3 regions of the Aerococcus tenax genome follow, and region 3 is predicted to be linked to each of the others. Evidence: riboswitches for the same ligand, from Rfam matches in the RefSeq annotation. Region 3 holds a riboswitch; each other region holds the start of a gene.
The links. A riboswitch is a leader RNA that binds a small molecule or an ion and turns the genes downstream of it on or off. The one in region 3 is predicted to bind thiamine pyrophosphate.

Region 1: it holds a riboswitch for thiamine pyrophosphate, as region 3 does, so the genes downstream of both, DBT50_RS00330 (hydroxyethylthiazole kinase) here and thiT (energy-coupled thiamine transporter ThiT) in region 3, are expected to answer to the same signal.
Region 2: it holds a riboswitch for thiamine pyrophosphate, as region 3 does, so the genes downstream of both, DBT50_RS02555 (LuxE/PaaK family acyltransferase) here and thiT (energy-coupled thiamine transporter ThiT) in region 3, are expected to answer to the same signal.

Annotation. Positions count from the first base shown of each region.
Region 1 covers NZ_CP127382.2:60,636-65,273, reverse strand. Annotated here, with positions in the region: gene thiD (bifunctional hydroxymethylpyrimidine kinase/phosphomethylpyrimidine kinase) at 1-1,162, opposite strand, end outside; gene DBT50_RS00330 (hydroxyethylthiazole kinase) at 1,149-1,988, opposite strand; TPP riboswitch at 2,147-2,245, opposite strand; gene apf (aggregation-promoting factor) at 2,391-3,089, opposite strand; gene nadC (carboxylating nicotinate-nucleotide diphosphorylase) at 3,405-4,280, opposite strand; gene DBT50_RS00315 (hypothetical protein) at 4,564-4,638, shown strand, end outside.
Region 2 covers NZ_CP127382.2:566,934-571,571, reverse strand. Annotated here, with positions in the region: gene DBT50_RS02560 (acyl-CoA reductase) at 1-1,216, opposite strand, end outside; gene DBT50_RS02555 (LuxE/PaaK family acyltransferase) at 1,209-2,246, opposite strand; TPP riboswitch at 2,308-2,393, opposite strand; gene rpmG (50S ribosomal protein L33) at 2,788-2,943, opposite strand; gene DBT50_RS02545 (penicillin-binding transpeptidase domain-containing protein) at 3,052-4,638, opposite strand, start outside.
Region 3 covers NZ_CP127382.2:454,763-459,400, reverse strand. Annotated here, with positions in the region: gene DBT50_RS02095 (Crp/Fnr family transcriptional regulator) at 1-314, opposite strand, end outside; gene DBT50_RS02090 (cation:proton antiporter) at 407-1,663, opposite strand; gene thiT (energy-coupled thiamine transporter ThiT) at 1,994-2,560, opposite strand; TPP riboswitch at 2,613-2,712, opposite strand; gene pyrR (bifunctional pyr operon transcriptional regulator/uracil phosphoribosyltransferase PyrR) at 2,711-3,244, opposite strand; gene DBT50_RS02075 (alpha/beta hydrolase) at 3,400-4,227, shown strand; gene DBT50_RS02070 (iron-sulfur cluster biosynthesis family protein) at 4,333-4,638, shown strand, end outside.

The sequences.
Region 1 (4,638 bases), 390 kb from region 3:
CCTTACAGAGGACTGCGACTTGGTAGGTCTGACTAATTTTCTTAGCGGCGGCTTCCATATCGGCTGCCGAATGGATATCTTGTCCTGCTAAGACCTGGCTTTCAGGAATATTGGGAGTAATTAAGCAAGCGAGCGGGAATACCTGGTCAGCCAAGACCTGTACCGCTTGGTCTTGGATCAAGTTGGACCCGCTCGTTGCGACCATGACCGGGTCTACTACGACATATTTAGCCTGATAGTTTTTAAGGGCTTTGGCGATTTCCTCTACTAATTCCACTTGGGAGACCATGCCAATCTTGACACTAGCCGGAGGGATATCCTCAAAAACAGCCTGGAGTTGGCTAGCCAAGGCCTCGGGACTGAGGTCATAGACCCCGGTCACACCCCTAGTATTTTGGGCGGTCACTGAAGTAATAGCACTCATGCCAAAGACTCCATTGGCCTGCATGGTCTTGAGGTCCGCTTGAATACCCGCTCCCCCACTGGAATCTGAGCCGGCAATGGTAAGGACGGCTTGGAGTTTAAAAAGCTTTTCAGCAGCTTTACGGATTTCTTGAGTCGCTTGGTAGGGGTTTTCCGCCTTAAACAAAGCAGAAATCAGAGCCACCCCGGCCAGCCCCTGGTCCCGTAAATTGGCCATATTATCTAAGTTAATCCCACCAATGCCTACAATGGGAATATTCACCCCTTGGGCAATAGCTCGCAAGGTGGTCAGACTAGTGCCTTGGGCATTGGCCTTAGACTGGGTCGGATAGAGGGCGCCAACTCCCAAGTAGTCTGCACCAGCCGCCTGGGCTTTTAGAGCGGCATCCAAACTTTTAGCCGAAGCCCCGATAATTTTTTCCGGGCCGAGCAGTTGTCTAGCCTGGTCGACTGGCAGGTCATCTTCTCCAACATGGAGGCCGTCAGCATCTACCGCCAGGGCCAGTTCATAATCATCATCAATAATAAAGGGGACACCTGCTTCTTGGCAGAGGGCTTTAATTTTTTTAGTTAGATCCAGCTTCTCCTCTTGGTCTTTAAAGGGATGGTCCTTTAAACGTAACTGTAAAATCGTCGCCCCACCTGCTAAGACCTCTTTGACTTGCTGGATTAATTCGTCATGATCAAAACGGTCGGGCGTAATGGCATAGACCAATAAATCATTTTTATTGAATGTCATACTTGGCTCTCCTTTCTAATTCTTTGGCCTCTAATAAGAAGACCTGGTCAATCACCCGGTTGGAATAAGTGGCATTGCCCTCATAAGGCTGGAGCACTTGAGCAGCGATTTCTCCCGCCACCCCATAGCTAATCATAGCTGCTGTAGCTAGGTAAAAAGAATCCTCATCCGGATTACCGGCTAAAAAACTGGCTAAGACGCCGCTTAACTGGCAACCTGATCCCGTATAAGAAGCCATCCAGGGGTGACCATTTTCAATGACTGCCAGCCGTTCGCCATCAGTCACTAAGTCAATCGGACCTGACATGGCTAGGATAATTCCTTTTTCTAGGGCATAAGCTTTAAAGGCCGGGGCAAAATCAGCCAGGTTAGCCAAGGTCACCTCGTCTCCAGGACCCAGGTCAACCCCAGATCCTTGGCTTTTTTCAAAGAGGAGGCTTCGAATTTCCGAAGCATTCCCCTTTACCGCGCTTACTAGATCCCGGTCAATCAGATCTTGACAGAGCTTTAATTTAGACGGCATAGCTGAAACCCCCACTGGATCTAAGACCACGGGATGGTAGTCATTTTTCGCTATGGCGGCGAGGTCCAACAATTCCTGATTAGGTCTGGGACTAGCGGCATTCAATAGCAAAAGGTCAGCTGTCTTGACCACATCCTGACTATTAGGTAAGTTATCGGTCATCACGGGACGCCCGCCACTGGCCAAAATCACATTGGCCACATCATGGATAGTGACATAATTATTTAAAACTTGGATCAGCGGGGCTTTCTCCTTGACCTGCTGACTATATTTCGCAAAGGGAATGCTTGTTTTTTTAGACATTGACTCATCTCTCTTATTCTGTTTAGATTACACATTTTCTCTGCAGGTCTTTTACTTCTAGACAGAAAAAAAGCCCTGCAAAGTATACTCCACTTCGTGTACTTTGCAGGACTTCTTATCGTTAGGCTTTAGCAAAAGCTTGGCTGTGCCTTATAACGATATTTGAATTCTCACATCCCTACGCAAGTCTTAACTTTCTCAGGTTCAAAGAGTCCAGGTTTCCACCTATCTCAGCAAAAGCACCTCTTGTGAGTACTTTCTAACTATAGCAGAAACCGCTTACCTATTCAAGGCGAAGCGCTTAAACTCCTTATGAAAGCTGAGATAAATAAAAAAACTCCAGCCCAGTGAGCCGGAGTTAATGGTTTCGTCCTTTGGTGTGACTGTTACACTCTTTTTATCTTAGTACCAACCGTTAGCGTTCCAGAATGCTAAAGCGTTGTCCCATGAACCGTAACGACCGGCTACGTATTGGTCAGCCACACGTTCTTGGTTAGCTGGGGAGTAGTCACCGTTTAAGTAAGAAGCGCTTAATTGGTAACGTCCGATGTATTGGCCGTTAGTTGCTGAGTATGAACCACCAGATTCACGTTGAGCAATGATTTCTTTAGCGGATGAAGAAGAACCAGTGTAAGCGCTTTGTGCTGGAGCTGGAGCTGGTGCAGGTGCTGGAGCAGCAGCTGGTGCAGCTTGAACAGTTGCTGGTGCTTGGTAAGTTTGACCAGCAGTTTCATCAACGGTGTAAACTTGAGCTGCTTGACCTTGTTTTTCTACTTCAACTTCATTAACCTTACCTGATTGGTCAGATTTGAAGGTTAATTTAGTTCCTGGAAAGATTAAGTTAGCATTTTCGATGTTGTTGATTTCAGCTAATTCTTTGGTGTTCACATCTGCTGCTTGAGCAATAGCGTTTAAGGTGTCACCAGATTTAATGACATAAACTTTTTCGTTGTCATCTAATTTTTGGAAGTCAGCTTTGATTTCTTCAACTGAACGTGCTTGCCATTCAGCTGCGTGTGCTTCAGTCGTTTCCCCAGCAGCAAAACTTACTAAGGCTGATAAAGCGATTGAGGTACCTACTAAAACTTTCTTCATATTCATGTGTAATAAAAATCCTTTCTTCTATGCAAAGTTCATTCTTTTTTCTATTTAATATGATTAAGCATCTTAATCATTCAGATTCATTTTTATCTCTCAACGAGGTCTTTCCCTCGTCGACATGAAATATACTATCATGGCTTCCAGACGAAGAAAAGGGATTTTCTGACTTGTTAAGGCCCTTTAATTACTTTGACATTTTAAAAGGATTTTCTGAAACATTTCTGTCGCCTTGTAACCTTGCTGTAACAAAAGTCAGGGCAAAACTTGAGCTATGAGTAGTAGAAATCAAAGATTTCTGCCTCAGGAGGCCCAGACCTACTTCCTCACTTTCAAATGTTTGAGGGACAAATCTAAGATTCCGGCCGAATGGGTAATGGCCCCACTAGAGATATAGTCAATGGCTAGGTCCTTATAATCTGTGACATTGTCCCAGGTAAAGTTGCCTGAAGCTTCTATAATCGCTTGGCCGTTAATGATCGCAATGGCTTCCCCCATGGTGTCATGGTCCATATTATCGAGCATAATAATATCAGCTCCAGCCTCCACTGCCGCTCTGACCATGTCCAAGTCCTCGACTTCAATTTCAATCTTCTTCACAAAAGGGGCATAGGCCTTAGCCGCTTGGATGGCTTCTTTGACCCCACCGGCAGCAGCAACATGGTTATCCTTGAGCATAATTTGGTCAGATAGAGAGTAACGGTGGTTATAGCCGCCCCCTACCCGGACTGCATATTTTTCCAAGGGGCGGTAGGCTGGGGTAGTTTTACGGGTATCCAGTAACTTTATCCCACTGCCTTCTAAGGCATCTACAAAACGACGGGTAGCCGTAGCAATCCCACTCATTCTTTGAAGGAAGTTAAGGGCAATCCGTTCGCCACTTAAGAGGGTATTGACGGAGGCCTTGATCACCATCAGGGTCTCTTGCTTAGCTACGCGGTCACCATCTCGGACCAGACTCTCAAATTGAACTTCAGGGTCCAAATGTAAGAAAACCCGCTTGAAGAGATCCAAACCACAAATCACTCCCGCTTGCTTAGCTAAGAGCTCTACCTGGGCTGCTTGCCCCTGGTAAATAGCATTGGTCGACAGGTCTTCATAAGGAATATCTTCCTTAAAAGCGAGGGTAATTAATTCATCAATAATATCTTGGTTCAGATTTATAAAATTAGACACTTGTTTTGGATTAGCCATCACTAAACCGCCTCCTCATTTTTTCTATTCTGATTCTCTGACTAGCCGCTTTCAGCCAGCCAAAGGGACTGACTTTCCTGATCTTAAAAAGCCCAAGAAAGCTGATACTGTTTTTACTATCATACCATAAGCCAAGGCAGCAAAACCCTAGCCTTATGCGAAAAGTGATCAATTTAGACAGACTTGACAAAAATAAAGGCTAAGCTTATGATAATTTTAAATTTTTATCATTATTTGGTTTTATATCGATTATATTAGGACTCATTCTTCAAGGAGGATTACAATGAAAGAAAGTATTTCAGTTAGCAAAAAAAATACGGGCAAAATGACTACCGTAGCCTTACTAACAGCCATCGGT
Region 2 (4,638 bases), 110 kb from region 3:
CTGCTACCCCTACGCTCTGTAAAATGGATAATTTATTCACTAGTAAATTATCAATATCCTCCCATTGATCTACAGCAATCACTTGTATCACGCGAGACAAAGGCGAAGGACTGAAAGTCAATGCTTGGCTATAAGTCACTAACCACTTCTCAGGATGAGCTGGGAAGATCTCACACCCTCCCTGCCATTCGATTTTTTCGCGCCACTGAGATCGTAAGTAAGCTTCTTCGAGCGATAACTTTCTGAGTGGATAACGATTTTCATAAGCTCTTAATTCTCCTGCTAACATGAGGGCAAACTCCCTGGGAGAAACTTGACCTCCTCCTTCCACAAAATAAATCTGAGGGGAATAGCATCCTTGTTGATCATAATAAACGACTGCTTTAGCTGCTTCATGGACGATATGATTTACTTTTTCAGCATTTAATACTTGATGATGAATAAGTCCAAAACTCAATTTATTGCCAAAAGCAATGAAATGACTTGTTGGTGACAGCTTGGCTTGAATAGCTGCCATAGTTTGATTATTTCCATAAGCAAGGACACAATCAGAAGAATCAATTAAGGTTTGCTCACGCTCCTTATCTCCTCCCTGCCAGGAAAGGATTGCTAATTTATTAGCCAATTTAGGCTCAATTCGAATCAGTAATTGACAAAATAAGCCAATAAAACTCGGTTCACTAGAAGATACTTTTCCAATTAGCTTCCCTTTCACTAATAAATTAGCGACCAAACTCCATAAGGGTAAGGCAGGCACATTTCCTGCCCATATATGCGCACACAATTGAGGGGCAAAAGCGCGACTATATCCTCCATGTATTCTGGGCACAAATTCTTCTAAAATATTAGGATTTTCAAAATTTTCAGCTAGCCAGCGCCTTAACTCATGTTGCCTAAAATTCAATAAAAATTTAGTTAAAGCTAAGCGTAGAATTTCTGAATCATAGCCGGTAACAATAGGAAGTATTTTTTCATATTTCTTTCTAAGAGAATTCTGGCGATCTAATAAACAAAGGATCGCCTTATCGATAGCTACTACGGTTTCTGTTAAACTAATTTCAGAAGTATCATTTTTCATGCGTTCTATCATTATTTTTAACTGTTCAACATTAGGAGCTGGGACTTGGATCCGTATTGAATCAAATATCAGTTCACGGTTTTCAATAGCAAGGTCATTTACTATAGGCGGCAAATAGCCACAGTTTATGTCAATCATGGTGACCCTCTAACCAATCTTTAGCTGCTATCGAGCAGCCCTTAGGCTCTCCATTTTTTACTCGTCCCAATAATTCAAACCCTTCTCCATGGTCAATGGCTAAGTCCCCTGTTTGAATAGCAGGGACAGAATTAATATTTGCTAAATCAATATGAACGAGTAAACCTGGTTTCCCTTGCTCAACCTCTAGACCCGTCGCGGGGTCAATAATTTTGTATTTTATCCAATGTGGCCCTCGTTTTAATAGCACTTTATCAAAAGCAAACTGGGTATAATATTCTGTGGATAATTCTGTCATACCATACATATTCACTGGATTTGTTCTTACCGGAAAAACCGAAAGCAGCTTTTGATAAAAAGTATCTAGCTGATAAACCTTAGAAAAATTTTTGAACCCACCCGTATCAAATAATAGACTATCCGGATGGATCGGAAGCACTTCTCCTTGGCTTAAAGCTTCAAACAAGTGTACGAAACTATAGCTAGCTCCTAAAATAATTACTGGTTGCTTTTGATGCGCTATTAGCCATTCTTTTAAAGCAGCGACTTCTAGGCCTTTCTCAGTGATAAAATGCATGGAATCCGGCTGACCATTAGCCTTCAATATTTCTAAATAGTGAGCCAGTGAAGAATTAGGCATCTCTTCTTCATTAGGAAAAAGAATTGCCGTAGGTAAACATTGATCAGTGACATACTGCTTGAAACCTAACAAGGCAGACAAATCATAAATTCCTAGATCTTTATGATAGTGTTTTCCACTGATTCCTGTCGTCGTCCCGCTTGTCATAAATATACGCGAACATTGTTCATGTGGTGTTGCACTCAGAAATGCATTTTTAAAGGCGTCGGTTGACACTGCCGGGATGTCCTTCCAATGACGCACTTGTCTTATCCCTACAGCTCTTCTTTGACAGAATTGCTGATAATCTTGATTATGTTTATATAAATATTCAAATAAAAGTAGAGCCATATCATTAAAATTTTCTTTTTCTTCGGGATGCTCTATAAAATGTTTAATAATCTTTTTCATTTTTCCCTCCTACAAAATAAAAAGGCCACTATCCTCTTGAGTTCAAGACGACAGTAGCCTTCTCCCGTTGAATAGATTTCCCTACGCAATAACTTGATCAGGTTCTACGGGTATATTCTCAGCCATCCGGCACCCCGAATCTCAATTCACATAGATTTTATCATAGCGCTTACATAGCATCAATATGTAAGGTTTTTTTTAATGATTTCATAAAAAATGACTTGTAAGGAGGAAAGTGTGCTAAAAGTAAAAAAGCCCTGATATTCATGAAGGAATTATGTGCGATAGACTTTCGATTGCCTTCCATAGTTAATTCAACTAGCTCAGGTCAGATTTTTGCAAGCTATTTCGATTAGAAAGCTTTTAAAAAGAGGCTGGAAAGTTTTCCAGCCTCTTTTCACTATATTAATGTCTAAAAAGAAAATGTCATTCTAAAAGCAATCTCAGCCTTAACTGAATAAGAGCTTCCAACGAATATCAGCAAATCGAGCAATAGTCTGAAGACTATCGGCACATTCTCTTTTTAGCAATAGAAATATTTCTATTTTTTAACTTCTCTAAATAAGCATACTTTACGTAATTTTGGACTATATTTTTTTAATTCGATACGGTCAGGGTTGTTACGACGATTTTTTTCTGTTAAGTAAATGCGTTCGCCCTTAAGTTCCGTATTTTCTAAAAGAATGTTAATACGCATTATTTTCCCTCCATCAGATCAATAATTTATCATAGATTTTTAATCATACCTTAAAAGTCTACCATAGTTCTCAGTGCTTTTCAAACTTTTTATAAAAATGCCCTTTAATTATTTTTTATGGTAATAGGCATCCAAGACTTTATGTCCAATAACTTCTGCTGTCTTATCATAAGCTGAGGCACTAATTTCAGGAATGACTACCGATAAGGCAATCTTAGGTTGTTCGTAAGGCGCGTAAGAAACAAAGGTCGAGTTAATTATCCCTTCGGTCCCTGTTTCCGCCGTACCAGTTTTAGCAGCAATAGTCACCGGGAAGCCTCTAAATTCATTATATGAGAGACCTTGCGGATGGTTGGCTGCTGACCAGAAACCTTGTTGAATTCGTCCCAGTTCTTCTGGACTTAATTGTACGGCATTCAACAATTTAGGTTGGTTTTGATAAACCACTTGAGGGGTGTCAGACTCATGCTCACCATTTTCTCTGAGCACTTGTTTAAGCACATGGCTGGCATAGCGTTTACCACCGTTAGCGATAGTTGCGACATATTGGTTCAATTGCATGGGCGTATAGGTATCATATTGACCAAAAGCCAAGTCAATATAGTTACCAGGGTTACCCCCTTCACCTTCCAGACCAGTCACTTCATTTTGTAGGTCAATACCGGTCGAGCTTCCTAAACCAAATTGATGGTAAAAATTACGCAACTTATTACCCGTTTCTGGATCTAAACCAGCCAAGGACATCCCTGCTTCATAGTTGGGTAAGCCCCCGATAGCCATGGCAGTCCGGATCATATAGACATTGGAAGACCTTGCCAGAGCCATGACATCATTAATAGGAACGGGGCTAGTATTGTGGGCTGCCCACCAGGAAGCCTTCCTTGGTGTCCCAGTAAAGTAAAGCGGTTGGTCAATAAAGATATTTTCTTGACCCGGTTTTAAGACGCCATAATGGTAACCGGCCCCAACTGTGGCTCCTTTGACTGTAGATCCCATGGTAAAGGATGAATTAATAGTTCCCAGGGCGTCGTCAATGATTTCGCCATGTTCATTGCGGTATTTACCAGCCATGGCCAGGATCTCCCCATTATTAGGGTCACTGGCTACCACATAGATGGAATTATTTTTACCGGTACTTGACCCGTGCAAGTAGCCTTCCAAAATTTCTTCAATTTTCTTTTGAAAATCAGTATCAATGGTCAGTTGAACGGTATTTCCCATGGAGCCAGGATATGCCTTGTCGGTTCTAACGACCTCGCCTCTTTGGTTAATTTCAGTTTCGTACTTGGTCTTGGCGCCGTGCAGGATATCTTCATGCATGGCTTCCAGGTAAGACTTACCGACCCGGTCATTGCGGGCATAACCTTGGGCCAGGTAGTATTCAGCCTTATCACTCGGCAATCCTTCTTCTTCAGAAGTCACGCTACCGATTACTGAACGGAGTAAATCTTTTTGTGGATATTCTCTGCGCCAATCCATGGTGGTATTGACCCCAGGCATTTCATTACTATGCTCACTGACCAGGGCAATTTCTTCATTGCTGACATCCTTGTTTTTAATCAAGGTTGGTGTGAGGGCGTAGGCCCCATTCATGCGCTTATAAATCAGAACCGCTTCGAGATCATCCCCAGAAAAATTGATATCCTCTTCAGAGACGTAGGATAATTGCTTCTCATAAAGTTCACTATCCCTTAG
Region 3 (4,638 bases):
GATTTAAAGACTTTGGCCGGTATCCAGGTAACCGTTGTGGCCCGTAAGACCACTAAGTCATAGGTATAGTTTAAATTGTCATTAAAATACAGATATTCCAATAAAATTGAATTGGTAAAGAAGAGGGAGGTATTTAACTCTTTTCCTTCTGCTGAATAATTAACTGTTTTGAGTAAGCCTTTATTAACAATTCCAATTTCTCTTATCCGAGTACCAATGGTTTCAATCACATCACCCTTTTTATAATTTTCCTGGCGGGTGTGATTGATTACTTTTTCATGGTTAAGACAGTAGTCAATAAATGCCGTTGACATCTTCCAATCCCCCTATGTTCTGAAATTGGCAAAATTTCCTCCTTTATTTTAGTCCTAAATAATCCCCGTTTAGCTAGATTTTCGGTCTAATTCTAATTGGGAAGCATTTCCTCTTGGGCGGCCAATTTTTCCGTTTCCTTGCCAGCTTCGCCAATCTTTTGATAAACCATTCCTGCCAGTGGTAAGGAAATCACTTCAATCACCAGAGCGCTAGCGGAAATAGTAATCTGTAGAAGATTGGCTAGCTCAGGATAGACGCCCATCAAGTTATAAGCGGCAATCCCAGCAAACATAATGGAAACACCTGAGTGAGGCATCATAATAATCCCCATATATTTTTCAACCACTTTTGGTGCATGGCTGATTTTGGCACCCAGATAGCAACCCAGGTATTTGCCCACTGCGCGAATCAAGATATAGGCTACCATGAGCATGCCTCCATCGAGTAAGGACGCTGGGTTGAGGTGGATAGATAAGTTAACAATGAAAATCATTAAGGCATAGGAGTGAACCGGGCCCAGATCCATTTGCAAGCCTGGAACCTTTTCAGGTTCAACCACATTCATAAAGGCAGCGGATCCCGCGATTCCTGCTAATAAGGACATCATTTGAGTTTCAGTAAAGACATGCCAGTTCAAATAATTATCCAAGCCATAAATCACTAACATGGTTAAAAGATAGATGGCAAAGCTTTGTTGTCTGGATGCCCCTTTGCCCACTAATTTTCCCGCGATAAATCCGATAACTCCGCCTAAGAGAATCGGCGCCAAGATCATAATGAGTAAGGATCCCAACACTGAAGTCGAGCTTTCATTTAAAACTGCTCCAATAATGGAAACCAAGGGGAAGAAGACAACATTTACCATGACCGAGTTAAAGGCTGTCATCGACGGTACTGAATCTGACAGTGGCCCAGAGCAATCATATTGCTCAACCACTGAGACAGGTGGCGCCGGGGCGGTTGCAATAGCAATCCCACCAAAAAGCAAGGCAGCTATGATTGGTAAACCCATGAGATGAAGAATAATAGCAAAGGATCCCGTCACCACCACAAAAGTTACCACCAGGTCGGATATCCCCATGGCGAAGACTTTACTGATGGAATCCTTGATGTCACGGTAAACTAACTTATAGCCCACCATGGACCCCACTAAGATCTGCATTAAGACCATGAGTGATTGGTAAGGCTTGGTTGAAATCAATTCAGGGCTTAAAAGATTTAGCCCGTGCTCACCAAGAAACATGGCCACAATCAACCAACCTATGATGGCCGGGAATTTGATTTTTTTAGCAACTTCTCCGGCAAAATAAGCGATAAGCATGGCCGCTAAAAAAAGTACGACAAACACAATAAACACTCCTCTCAAATACTCTCTCTTAACTCCATTTAACTGATCGATTAATCGTAAAATTATGATGAAAATCTATTTTATTTTTTAGTGCATTTTTTCACAAACTTAGCTAAAAAAAGAGATATTCCCTTTAAGTCGGCCTCAACTTAAGTTATCCTTTTCACAAAATATTATAGCAAACGCTTTCTTATTAAAGTGTTTGCGCGCCAACAATTCCATAAAATCTTTCTTTTTACCCAAAATAGGTCCCCGTCAATAAAAAAAGACGCCCCCTCAAAGGACGTCTCAAAATAATAATTCCATCTAATCAATCGTTAAAATTGCAGCTTAATCTTCTGGGTTTAAGAGTCGGGGGGCATTATTAAATAACAAGGCCACCACTAAAGCCCCTACTAACCAGGTGAAGAAACCGGTAGGTACATTGACAATCGTCGTATACCACCAAGCATTCATTCCTTCTGGCGCATAAGAAGACCAAAAGGCATAGCCAGCAAACCAATGAATAAAGTATTGGGCGACCATCCCAATAAAGGTCGCTGAAAAAATACCGATCCATAGGCCTTTTTTATCCCCTTTTAAGCCTGCACTCTTCACACGATTAGCAAAGACTCCAGTTAAACCTGCTAACATAAAGGCGAAGAAGTATTCAAGGAAGACTTGGAAGGGAGTTAGAATCGTAGCTTGACCGGTGATTAATTGCAAAAGCCCAAACAGAAAGCCGGCAGCAAAACCGCTCTTTATCCCCCGTCTTAAAGAGATCAAGTAAATGGGAATAACTCCTAAGTTTACCCCAATACCTACTCCATTGGTGGTCGGCAAAAGTCCTAATAAATAAGCTAATACCGCTACCATAGCAACTTCTAATAAAACTCTTACTTGTTTACTTTGTCCCATAATTATTAAGTCCTTTCTTAGCAAAAAACAGGTAAGAGAAAATGCCTCTTACCTGTTTTTTCGTGCACTTTCTTCCGCTAGTATTACCTAGTCTCAAGTTCAAAGGGTCTGTAAAATACATCTCAGCCATAAAGGCTCCCCTAGTACCAACTATTTAATTATATATACTGCGTCCTTACTGTCGAGTTCCCGCATCTTCACCCGAATTTTCTCTTGACGGGAAGTGGGAATATTTTTACCAACAATATCCGCTCGAATCGGTAATTCCCGGTGCCCCCGGTCAATGAGTGTCACTAAAGAGATCTTGCTTGGACGCCCATGATCCATCAAGGCATCCATGGTCGCCCGAATGGTCCGACCGGTCATGAGCACATCATCACAGATAAAGATATGTTTACCATTCACATCAAAGTCCAGCTGGGATAAATCTTTGATCAGCTTATCCTTTTCCTGGTCGAGGTCATCACGGTAAGCGCGGACATCTAATTCCCCATAAAAGACATCAGCCTCTTCTAACTGGTTGATGCGGGCCTTAATCCGGTTAGCAATAATTGCTCCCCGGGTTTTAATTCCCACGATGGCTAAATTAGCGGTACCATGGTTGCGTTCCAAAATCTCATAACTCATTCGCGTTAAGGCGCGCTTCATTTCTGCTTCGTTGAGAAGCTCGACTTCTGTTGCCAAGGCATCTCCCCCTTATCCTTTATTCTACTCATCATTGTAGCGAAATATTGTGAAGTCTGCAATTATTTCTTAACCTTGAGCATCGTCAGGGGGATTGCGCTTGCTTAATCCCCCCGGGTCAAGTATGCTAATAGCACATTAAGCGGAGGTAAATCATGTTCAATGCCGATTATTATTATCTAAAAATGAAAACCCACTACTTAAGCTTGCCCTATTCCGGCAAGAAGCGGCGGGTGCGAGTCCTACTCCCTAAAAATTACCAGCAGGAATCCGCATCCTACCCAGTCGTTTACATGCATGACGGACAAAATGTTTTTTATAGTAAGGAGTCCTTCCTAGGTTATTCTTGGAAGGTCATCCCCACCCTCAAGCGTAATCCCGACTTAGCCAAGATGATTGTGGTCGGAATCGACAATGACTCTCAGACTCGGGCGGATGATTATAATGCTTGGAGCTTCGAAAACCCTAGTGACCCTAAGGCAAGACCCCTGGGCGGCTTAGGTAATGATTTTAGTGACTTCATTATGAAGGTGGTTAAACCCTTTATCGACCAAACCTATCGGACTAAAACCGATAAAAAACATACAGCCATGATCGGGTCTTCTTTTGGGGCCAATATTACCGCCTATATGGGAATTAAGTATGCCGATCAGATTGGCCGCTTGGGGATTTTTTCCCTAGCCCAATGGATAGCCCAAGAACCCTTTGACCGCTATCTCAAGTCGCAAAGCTTAGACCCCGAGCAAAAAATCTACCTCCAAGTCGGCACCAAAGAAGGAGACGATACTGACCGTCTCTTTCTCCCAGGCAATATGGACCAAGCCTATATCGATGCTTCCCTCCACTACCAGGCCTTGCTTATCGCAGGAGGTATCCCGGTAGAAAATATTGACTTCAACATCTATGTGGATGAAGAGCATAATGAATTTTACTGGGCCAAACACCTCCCCGACTGCCTCCGCTTTCTCAGTAGCGGCTGGTGAAGGTGTGAAAACGTTTTAAAAATTATTTTTAGGCTTTTCCGACTAAACTGCTCACAAATTCTGATATAATCATCCTTACAAGAGTTGTTGTGAGGAGGATATGCCATGAAGTTATTTTTCACCCAGAAAGCCATACAACAGTTACAAAACTTAGATCGTTTCCATAATATTTGCCTAACCACTTCCGATGAAACAGGTCATACCAGCCACAGAGCCTATCGTAGTCTAGTCTTACAAACCAATGCACCAAGTTTTGAAAGCTTTGATGAGGTCCTGGAAACGCATATCGGTCAAATCCATGTCACAACACAAGCCCTCAGCATGTTAGGCAATGATAATCGGATCGATTTTGATGAATTTCGGCAAGTTTTTGTCCTCTTAACTGACGATCAAATGGTCGATGATAATCTC